3 regions of the Bacillus sp. DTU_2020_1000418_1_SI_GHA_SEK_038 genome follow, and region 1 is predicted to be linked to each of the others. Evidence: predicted binding sites of a transcription regulator. Region 1 holds the regulator's gene; each other region holds the start of a gene.
The links. The regulator LexA, encoded in region 1, represses DNA repair genes until DNA is damaged. The targets are predictions, from matches to a motif close to CGAACATATGTTCG.

Region 1 (3,287 bases):
ATTTCAAATACGCGGATGCCCTAACAGCTTGCGACCAAATTCAAACATTTAAATTAGTCGTAAAAACGATTGCTCGTAAACATGGCCTTCATGCTACATTTATGCCAAAGCCTCTTTTCGGTGTGGCAGGATCAGGGATGCACTGCAATGTGTCTCTATTTAAAGAAGGGAAAAATGCCTTCTTCGATGATAAGGGCAATTTGCAGCTAAGTGATTATGCCCGCCAATTTATTGCAGGTATTTTGAAGCATTCAACAGGCTTTACTGCTGTTACTAATCCGACAGTAAATTCCTATAAGCGGTTGGTGCCAGGATATGAAGCACCATGCTATGTAGCTTGGTCAGCACAGAACCGTTCTCCATTAGTGCGCATACCATCATCAAGAGGAATAAGCACACGTGTAGAGGTTAGAAGTGTTGATCCAGCTGCAAACCCTTATCTTGCAATGGCTGTCTTATTAAAAGCTGGACTGGATGGCATTAAGCATGGCCTTATTCCACCTGCATCTGTTGACCGAAACATTTATGTTATGAGTAAAGAAGAAAGAATGGCTGAAGGAATTGATGATCTTCCTTCAACATTAGCAGAAGCACTTGATAAGCTGAAAGCAAATGAGGTTATCGTTTCAGCATTAGGCGGACATATTTTTGAACACTTTGTAGAGGCAAAAGAGATTGAGTGGGATATGTTCCGTACGCAAGTGCATCCGTGGGAGCGGGAGCAGTATATGACGATGTATTAATATTTGAAGCCCTGATTTGTTCAGGGCTTTTACTCTGTCATTCAATAAGAACTTGGGGGAAGAACGTATGAAGAAAAATCCCCGCTTTTATTAGCAGGGAAAAGATAATATTCTATTGATTCCGATCTTCTTTTCTTAATTTTAAGAATTCAAGACATTTAAGCAGAGTGTCTCCGCCTAAACCGGCAATAATTGATAAGGAAACAACTTTAAATGCTGAATCAGGCTCGTAAAAAGTGACTAAACAAGCAGCAGCAAGTCCACCTAAAATAACTTCTTCTAAATACCCGAGGTAAATGAATTTTTTTGTTTTTCTAGGCTTAATTATTCTTCCTTCTTTACTAATATGTCCTGCAGCACCGACAAGTCCACCAATCAAAACAGCGAAGAAAATGTTCAAATACATTTGTACTTCACCTCCTAAAGTCGAGATTTTTTAAAGCGACCTTAGGTTGATTCTGGGTGTATTATTATTTTATAGAATTTTCCAATAAATAGAATGTGTATAAATATTCATTTTTTGGAAAAATTAATAGTATAGAAATCATATGTTTTATTTAAAAATAAGAAGGTATCCTACTTATGTATTGATATTAAAGAAAAGCCGGCAAATAGATGCCCGCTTTCATTCATACTAATGAATCTGCCGATATACGCCAATCACCTTGCCTAAAATGGAAACATTACGAAGAATAATTGGTTCCATTGTAGAGTTTTCTGGCTGAAGTCTAATATAATCTTTTTCCTTAAAAAATCTCTTAACAGTTGCTTCGTCATCCTCAGTCATCGCAACAATAATATCACCATTATTAGCTGTTTGCTGCTGCCTTACAATGACATAATCCCCGTCTAGTATTCCTGCCTCCATCATACTCTCACCCATAATTTCAAGCATAAAAACCTGCTCTGCATCAGGTGCCAGTCTTTCAGGCAGAGGAAAATATTCCTCAACATTTTCAATAGCTGTTATTGGCTGACCAGCTGTTACTTTTCCCACAATAGGCACATTTACGATCTTATAATCAGGGGCCTGTACAGTTCCTTCTAAATCTAATATTTCAATAGCGCGCGGTTTCGTTGGATCTCTCCGGATTAAGCCTTTGCTTTCTAATCTAGCAAGGTGGCCATGGACAGTAGAGCTAGAGGCTAAACCTACTGCTTCGCCAATTTCTCTAACAGATGGTGGATAACCTTTTTGTTTAACTTCATCTTTAATAAAATTTAATATATCCTGCTGCCTTTTTGATAATTTCGCCATCATAATCACACCTCTTATGATTTTCTTTCCCTAATTATAGCATCACTTACCATATAGTACAAACATAAGTTCGAATAATCGTTGACACAAAACAAATGTTCGGTTTATAATATAGTTAAATAAGCGAACATATATTCTTAATGAGGTGTGTAAGTATGAAAAAATTGTGGAATCAATATTCGTATGCTATTATTCTATTCGTTTTAAGCTTTCTTACTGTATTCATCGTAATTAATCAGCTTGGAGAATCTGAAAATATAAATTATATGAAAATCACTGTTAATGATGGTGATACACTATGGCAAATAGCTGAAGACTTTTCAACGAATCATGAATTAACAGCAATGGAGTTTATTAACTGGGTCGAGCGGAATAACGGAATTTCGGGGGAAAGGATCTTTCCAGGAGATGAACTCGTTATTCCTGTATTAGAGGATTATTCTTCACAAGTGCATACCGAGTTAGCAAGTTCCCATTAATATATCTTTAGGGAAGGGCATTACATATGAAAGCAATTATTTACTGCAGGGTAAGCACAACTAAAGAATCACAGGAAACCTCACTTGCTAGACAAGAGGAAGAATTAACAGAGTTAGCAAATAAAAATGGCTTTGAAATTGTTCAGGTAATTCGTGAACAGGCCAGCGGCTATGGTTTAGATCGCGATGGAATTATTGAGCTTCTCTCACTGATTAAAGATAAAGACGTAAAATATGTTCTCATCCAGGATGAGACTAGACTTGGCAGAGGCAATGCAAAGATGGCTATTCTACACTGTATATTAAAAGAAGGTGTTTCATTATATAGTGTTAGCCATAACGGGGAGCTTCAGCTTTCTGAGTCGGATTCAATGGTATTAAATATTGTGAGTTTAGTAGAGGAATACCAGAGAAAAATACATAATATTAAAATAAAGCGGGGAATGAAGCGTGCAGTTCAAAAAGGATACAGACCTGAGAAAAATCTTACAAATCTAGGCATACATTCTGGCAGGGATCGTATTGAGGTTCCGATTGAAGAAATAGTAAGACTTAGGAACAATGAACTGACATTCTCAGAAATTGCAGCAACCCTAACAGGCCTTGGTTATCAAATATCAAAAGCTACAGTACATCGAAGATACCAGGAATACATAGATACAAAAACAGAAATTAAAAAGTAAACTGATACTCCTTTATATAAATTATTAAAACTTTATCAAATTGGGTAGAGTTTTTTTCTTAATATGCCTTTCTTGTCAAAAGGACTCTTTTTTAGTAACATGGCAATGGGATTCAATGAAATAT
Region 2 (3,287 bases), 930 kb from region 1:
GGAGCCGTTAACTGTTTTTGAAATTTGCAAACGGCTATTTCCTGCCGTATATGAAAAGGAGTTTGGCTTAACGATTTCAGAAACGATCGCCCAGCTTGACTATTTGGATGCGCTGGGGGAAATTAGTATTAAAAAAGCGGGAAAGGCATTTTATTTTTCTGCTTAGCTGAGGTGAGATATGTCGGATCGATTGAAGAATAAAACGATTATTATTACAGGAGCCTCAGGCGGAATCGGTGCATCAATGGCTTTACTTTGCGCGGAAAGAGGGGCTAACCTTGTTTTGCTTGCCCGAAGTTACGAGAAGCTTCTTGAGATGAAAACGGATTTAGAAAGCCGCTTTCATGTAAAGGTTGATATACATAAGCTGGATGTTTCCAACACTGACGAGGTGCAGGCTGTTTTTTCAAAGATTTTGGAGCAGCTTGACCATGTTGATGTACTTGTTAACAATGCAGGCTACGGGGTTTTTCGCGAGGCTCATGAGGCAAAAATCGATGATATTAAAGGGATGTTTGCTGTCAACGTTGTTGGCTTAATGGCTTGCACAAGTATGGTTTTGCCTATTATGCGACAGCAGGGAAGCGGTCATATTATCAATATTGCCTCCCAGGCTGGAAAAATCGCCACTCCGAAATCAAGCGTTTATTCAGCAACGAAGCATGCCGTTCTCGGCTATACAAATAGTCTTCGAATGGAGCTTATCAACCATAGCGTTTTTGTAACGGCCGTTAACCCCGGACCGATTGAAACGAATTTTTTTACCATTGCCGATGAAAAAGGAACCTACGTTAATAATGTAAAAAGATTCATGCTAAAGCCAGAGTATGTGGCAAAAAAGGTTGTCAATGCGATGCTGACCCCGATAAGAGAAATTAATTTGCCCGGATGGATGAATGCGGGCAGTATTGTATATACTCTTTTTCCGCGCTTGTTTGAACGGCTGGGCAAAAGGATGTTTAATCAAAAGTGAATGCAATTCATAACGAAAGCAGACGTTTATAATTTTTAATACGTCTGTTTTTTATTGCTTTTAAAAATAGGGAGAATCCGTTATATATCCATAAACAACATCAACTATAATATCATGTAAATCGCTCTCAACTTCCTCTTTTTTTATGGCATTTATTTTGTCATACATTTCTGCAAATTCCACGCTGTTAATCGAAATTGACTCATTATATTGCTTCAAGCAGCTCTGTATCATTTTGAAAATAAAGGTTCGATCCATCTTACTAATGCCTCCTCTTGTCGATTATAAGCCTTTTAGGCAGATAGACATACTGGAAAAGCCCCCTTATTTAAGAAATTAGTCGTAAAATTTCCATTGAAAACGAACGTATATTCGCTTAATATAATGGGTATATATATTATAAGAACATTTGTTCTTGTTTTTCGTTCCCTAAGGGTTCAACACATCTGCAGCTAGGAGGAAATAAGGCCAATGATTGATTACAGCACGATGCCCAAAAATCAAATTATGTGTGTCGATATGAAGAGCTTTTATGCAAGCTGTTCCGCTGTTATGGAAGGGCTTGATCCTCTTGAATGCTATCTTGTTGTGGCTGGAAAAAAGGAGCGGAAGGGAAGTGTGGTCCTAGCGGCATCGCCAAAGATGAAAAAGGAGTTTGGCATTAAGACGGGAAACAGGCTTTATGAAGTTCCAAATGATCCGCGCATTATTGTAGCGGAACCAAAAATGGCCACTTATTTGAGGATAGCGACTGAAATTACTCGTGTTTTTAATCGGTATGTCCCGAAAGAGGCGATTCACACATACAGTGTGGATGAAAGTTTTATTAAAGTGGATGGGGCTGTGCATCTTTGGGGAGATGCTTTTACGATTGCCCGTAAAATACGGAATGATATTGAACTTGAATTTCAGCTGCCATGTGCCATTGGGATTGGGCCTAATATGCTGCTGGCAAAGCTTTGTCTCGATCTGGAAGCGAAGCATAATGGAATTGCTGAGTGGACGTATGAGGATGTCCAAACGAAATTATGGCCAGTTTCTCCTTTAAGGGAAATGTGGGGAATCGGGCGCCGTGTGGAAAAAACGCTGAATGGAATGGGGATTTTCACAGTTGGCCAGCTTGCTCACTATGGTTTAGAAAAGCTGGAGAAGAAATTCGGCATTATGGGAAACCAGCTCTACCATCATGCCTGGGGGATTGATCTATCTGAGATTGGAGCACCAATTATAGAGGGGCAAATTAGTTTTGGAAAAAGCCAAATTCTGCTTAGGGATTATAAAGAAGAGCATGAAATTAAGTCTGTCATTCTTGAAATGTGTGAGGAAGTAGCAAGAAGGGCGCGCACTCACCGAAAGGCGGGCAGGACGATCAGCTTTGGGATCGGCTACAGCCAGGATGAATTTGGAGGCGGATTTTACCGGTCGAAAACGATTGAAGAGCCAACAAATGTGACGATGGATATTTATCGTGTGTGCACACAGCTTTTTCATAAATTTTATGAGGGAAAAACAGTTCGGCAAATTTCTATGTCTATCGGCAATCTTGTTGATGATAATGAAATGCAGCTAACTCTTTTTGATACGAATGGATGGAAGAAGAGGGAGCTTGGCTACACAGTCGACTATATCAGATCAAAGTTTGGTGCAGGTGCTCTTTTACGAGCAGTGTCCTATACAAATGCGGGAACAGCTAGGCACCGTGCCACATTAGTAGGAGGCCATAAAATGTAGCGCAAAGGGGGGAGTTCAATGATTCGAGACCGTGGCAGAATAAAATGGACATCTATGATGCTCCCGGAACATGTGAAATTATTGAGAGATTGGACAAAGGAAGATACGTACGACCAAAAACGGGAAATAGACGAGCAAAAGCTTGAAAGCATGAACGAAATCATTTCTGAGGCAATGGAATTTGGAAAAATCGTTGCCGTTACTCATTATCGCTACAAAAATTATGAGCTTGTAATGGGAAATATTCATTTTTGGGATGAAATGAATCAGAAGCTGCATGTTGTGGATCGCTTTGAGGAAGTGCATCGGATTAGCATTTCGGATATAGCTGATGTACGGGTTGCTGATTAAAATAATAATTTTAGCAATAAAAACGCTTGAATGCTGAAGTGACCCCAATTGTAGACACAACTGACAATTGGGGGGCAGTTCAATGCCCAAGCGTTTTTCAGTGTTAAGTAAAGGATAAAACAAATCTAAAGAACCCCATAAGAGCCCCGTAATTTCTTCCAATAATAACCCTCTTTTTTATTTCTATTGTTATATGTTGCTATTCTCCACCCCTTTTAATGGGAGATGTTTT
Region 3 (3,287 bases), 160 kb from region 1:
ATGTCAGAGTTCACACACATGCTTCTGAAAATGCTACGGAAATTTTACTGGTAGAAAAAGAACATGGAATGAGAAATGTTGTCTACCTAGATAGCATTGGGCTGGCGAATGAGCGTTTAATCCTGGCTCATTGTGTGTGGCTGGATGAGGAAGAGAAAAGAATTATTAAAGAGCGCGGTGTTAAGGTCAGCCATTGCCCAGGATCTAATCTTAAGCTCGCTTCGGGAATTGCCGAAATTCCGTCTTTGCTCGATACACATGCACATGTAAGTCTTGGTGCTGACGGGGCTCCTTGTAACAATAATCTGGATATGTTCAATGAAATGAGACTCGCTGCTATTATACAAAAACCTATCCATGGACCAACAGCAATGAACGCAAGAACTGTATTTCGCATGGCTACCATTGGTGGGGCAAAAGCAGTTGGAATGGAAAATGAAATTGGCAGTATTGAAATAGGGAAGAAGGCTGATCTGGCTATTTTGGACCTAAATGATTTCCACACATATCCATCCTCTGATATTGATCCGATTTCCAGAATTGTTTATTCAGCAACAAGAGCGGATGTTGAAACAACGATTGTGAACGGAAAAGTACTAATGGAAAATAGACAGATGAATACGATTGATAAGGCCGATATATTGAGGGAATCAAACAAATCCATTAAGCGATTAGTGAAAAAGTTGGAAACAATTTTATACTAAAACTTGATTTTTTAATATTAAGTACTCTCCTAATTAGTAAAACAACTTAATTTTCGGGTATGATAAAGATAAGCAAGTAAGTAAAGTATTAGTAGGAGGGTACATAATATGTCTATAGAAATTCCAAGCCGGGAAGAGCTCGGTGTTATTCTCAAAAAGTCAAAAAAAATCGCAGTAGTTGGTTTAAGCGGTAATCCTGAGAGAACATCTTATATGGTGTCGAAGGCTATGCAGGATGCAGGATATGAAATTATTCCTGTTAATCCAACGGTTGATGAAGTGCTTGGTGTAAAGTCTGTCAAAAGCTTAAAGGATATTGATGGTCATGTTGATATTGTTAATGTTTTTCGCCGTTCAGAGCATCTGCTAGAGGTAGCGAAAGAGTTTGTTGAAATAAATGCTGATGTATTTTGGTCACAACTTGGATGCATTGATGAGAATGCCTATAATTTCTTAAAGGAAAAGGGCTACACAGTTGTTATGGACCGCTGTATTAAGGTAGAACATGCATTAACAAAATAATGCAAATGACATGAGATCTTTATAGGTCTCATTTTTTATTTTTTTGAAAAAACAGCTATCGAAACTTGCCATAAATCGGTCAAAATTAAAAATCTCATTTGCCAAATTCGAATAAATAGATACAATAAAGCATAGACGCTTAATTAAAATATGGTAAAATACAACTAAGGAACATTTGTTCTTATCTCGCTTTTTCTTTTATATATAAAGGATTAATCATTTTTTAGACGAATACGTTAAATGAATGTATAATCAATTTTGTTTCTATGATTACCTGCTTATTATATAGATACGAAAGCAGAGTCTTGATCATATTATTTTTCAGCAATTCTTTTTTTGCAGTAATGAAAGGGGTATGTTTGTGGCAAGAAATCAGGGAGCTTTTGACTATAATGATGATGCCATACAAGTACTCGAAGGGCTTGAGGCAGTTAGAAAGCGCCCGGGTATGTACATTGGGAGTACAGATGCGAGAGGGCTACACCATCTAGTATATGAAATTGTCGATAACGCTGTCGATGAAGCATTGGCAGGTTACGGTGAACAAATCATTGTCAAAATACATAAAGATAACTCAATTAGTGTTATTGATAAAGGCCGCGGGATGCCTACTGGAATGCATCGTATGGGCAAACCAACTCCCGAAGTGATATTAACCGTCTTACACGCTGGAGGTAAATTCGGCCAGGGCGGCTATAAAACAAGCGGAGGACTGCATGGTGTTGGTGCCTCTGTTGTGAATGCTCTTTCCGAATGGTTAGTCGTTACCATCAAACGGGATGGGATTGTTTATGAACAGCGCTTTGAAAACGGCGGGAAACCGGTAACAACTCTTGAAAAAAAAGGGAAAACGAATCAAACAGGGACAACCATTCACTTTAAGCCAGATGAATCCATTTTTTCAATAACTACTTATAATTATGAAACATTATGTGAGCGGCTGCGTGAATCAGCATTTCTTTTAAAAGGAATGAAAATAGAAATAATCGATGAAAGACATGGTCTTCAGGAAGTCTTTCATTATGACAATGGAATTGAAGCATTTGTTGAATACTTAAATGAAGAAAAGGATGTTTTACATTCAGTCGTTAGCTTTGAGGGTGAGCAAAATGGAATTGAAGTAGATTTAGCTTTCCAATTTAACGATGGATATTCAGAAAATGTTCTTTCCTTTGTTAACAATGTTCGGACAAAAGATGGCGGTACTCACGAGGCTGGATCAAAAACAGCGATGACTCGTATTTTTAATGAATACGCTAGGAAGGTTAACCTTCTAAAGGAGAAAGATAAAAATTTAGATGGGGCCGATATTCGAGAAGGGTTTACTGCGATTGTCTCTGTACGAGTTCCGGAGGATTTGCTTCAATTTGAGGGGCAAACAAAGGGAAAGCTTGGTACAAGTGAAGCACGATCTTCAGTTGATGCGGTTGTATCAGAGCATTTATCTTATTTTCTTGAAGAGAATCCAAACGTAAGTTCTCTTTTGATAAAAAAGGCCATTAAAGCTTATCAGGCGAGAGAAGCGGCCCGAAAAGCACGTGAGGATGCAAGGAGCGGCAAAAAAAGAAAACGCTCAGATGCGGTCCTTTCTGGAAAATTAACACCTGCCCAATCAAGAAATCCTCAAAAAAATGAAATCTATTTAGTGGAAGGAGATTCAGCTGGCGGCTCAGCTAAACAAGGGCGTGACCGTCGTTTTCAAGCGGTTCTTCCATTGCGAGGGAAAGTTATTAATACTGAAAAAGCAAAGCTTCAGGATATTTTTAAGAATGAAGAGATTAATACGATCATCCATGCTGTAGGTGCTGGAGTTGGAGCAGATTTTAATTTAGAAGATGTAAATTACGATAAAGTCATTATCATGACAGATGCGGATACAGATGGTGCTCATATTCAAGTTCTTCTCCTAACCTTTTTCTATCGATATATGAAGCCGCTGCTGGATGCCGGTAAAATTTATATTGCACTACCCCCTTTATATAAAGTCAGCAAAGGTGCAGGCAAGAAAGAAATTATTGAATATGCCTGGGCCGAAGATGATTTGCAGGACGCCATAAAAAA

Region 2: RRV45_RS14525 (Y-family DNA polymerase) is a predicted target of LexA. The motif match lies at 1,335-1,348, and genes of this name have one in related genera.
Region 3: parE (DNA topoisomerase IV subunit B) is a predicted target of LexA. The motif match lies at 1,395-1,408, and genes of this name have one in related genera.

Annotation. Positions count from the first base shown of each region.
Region 1 covers NZ_CP135435.1:1,984,406-1,987,692, forward strand. The annotation lists gene glnA (type I glutamate--ammonia ligase) at 1-743, shown strand, start outside; gene RRV45_RS09835 (DUF4257 domain-containing protein) at 856-1,149, opposite strand; gene lexA (transcriptional repressor LexA) at 1,378-2,001, opposite strand; gene RRV45_RS09845 (cell division suppressor protein YneA) at 2,157-2,480, shown strand; gene RRV45_RS09850 (YneB family resolvase-like protein) at 2,507-3,163, shown strand.
Region 2 covers NZ_CP135435.1:2,916,704-2,919,990, reverse strand. The annotation lists gene RRV45_RS14540 (MBL fold metallo-hydrolase) at 1-166, shown strand, start outside; gene RRV45_RS14535 (SDR family NAD(P)-dependent oxidoreductase) at 179-973, shown strand; gene RRV45_RS14530 (YqzH family protein) at 1,034-1,231, opposite strand; gene RRV45_RS14525 (Y-family DNA polymerase) at 1,445-2,704, shown strand; gene RRV45_RS14520 (YolD-like family protein) at 2,723-3,055, shown strand; gene RRV45_RS14515 (MFS transporter) at 3,245-3,287, opposite strand, start outside.
Region 3 covers NZ_CP135435.1:2,142,661-2,145,947, forward strand. The annotation lists gene RRV45_RS10635 (5'-deoxyadenosine deaminase) at 1-704, shown strand, start outside; gene RRV45_RS10640 (CoA-binding protein) at 813-1,226, shown strand; gene parE (DNA topoisomerase IV subunit B) at 1,588-3,287, shown strand, end outside.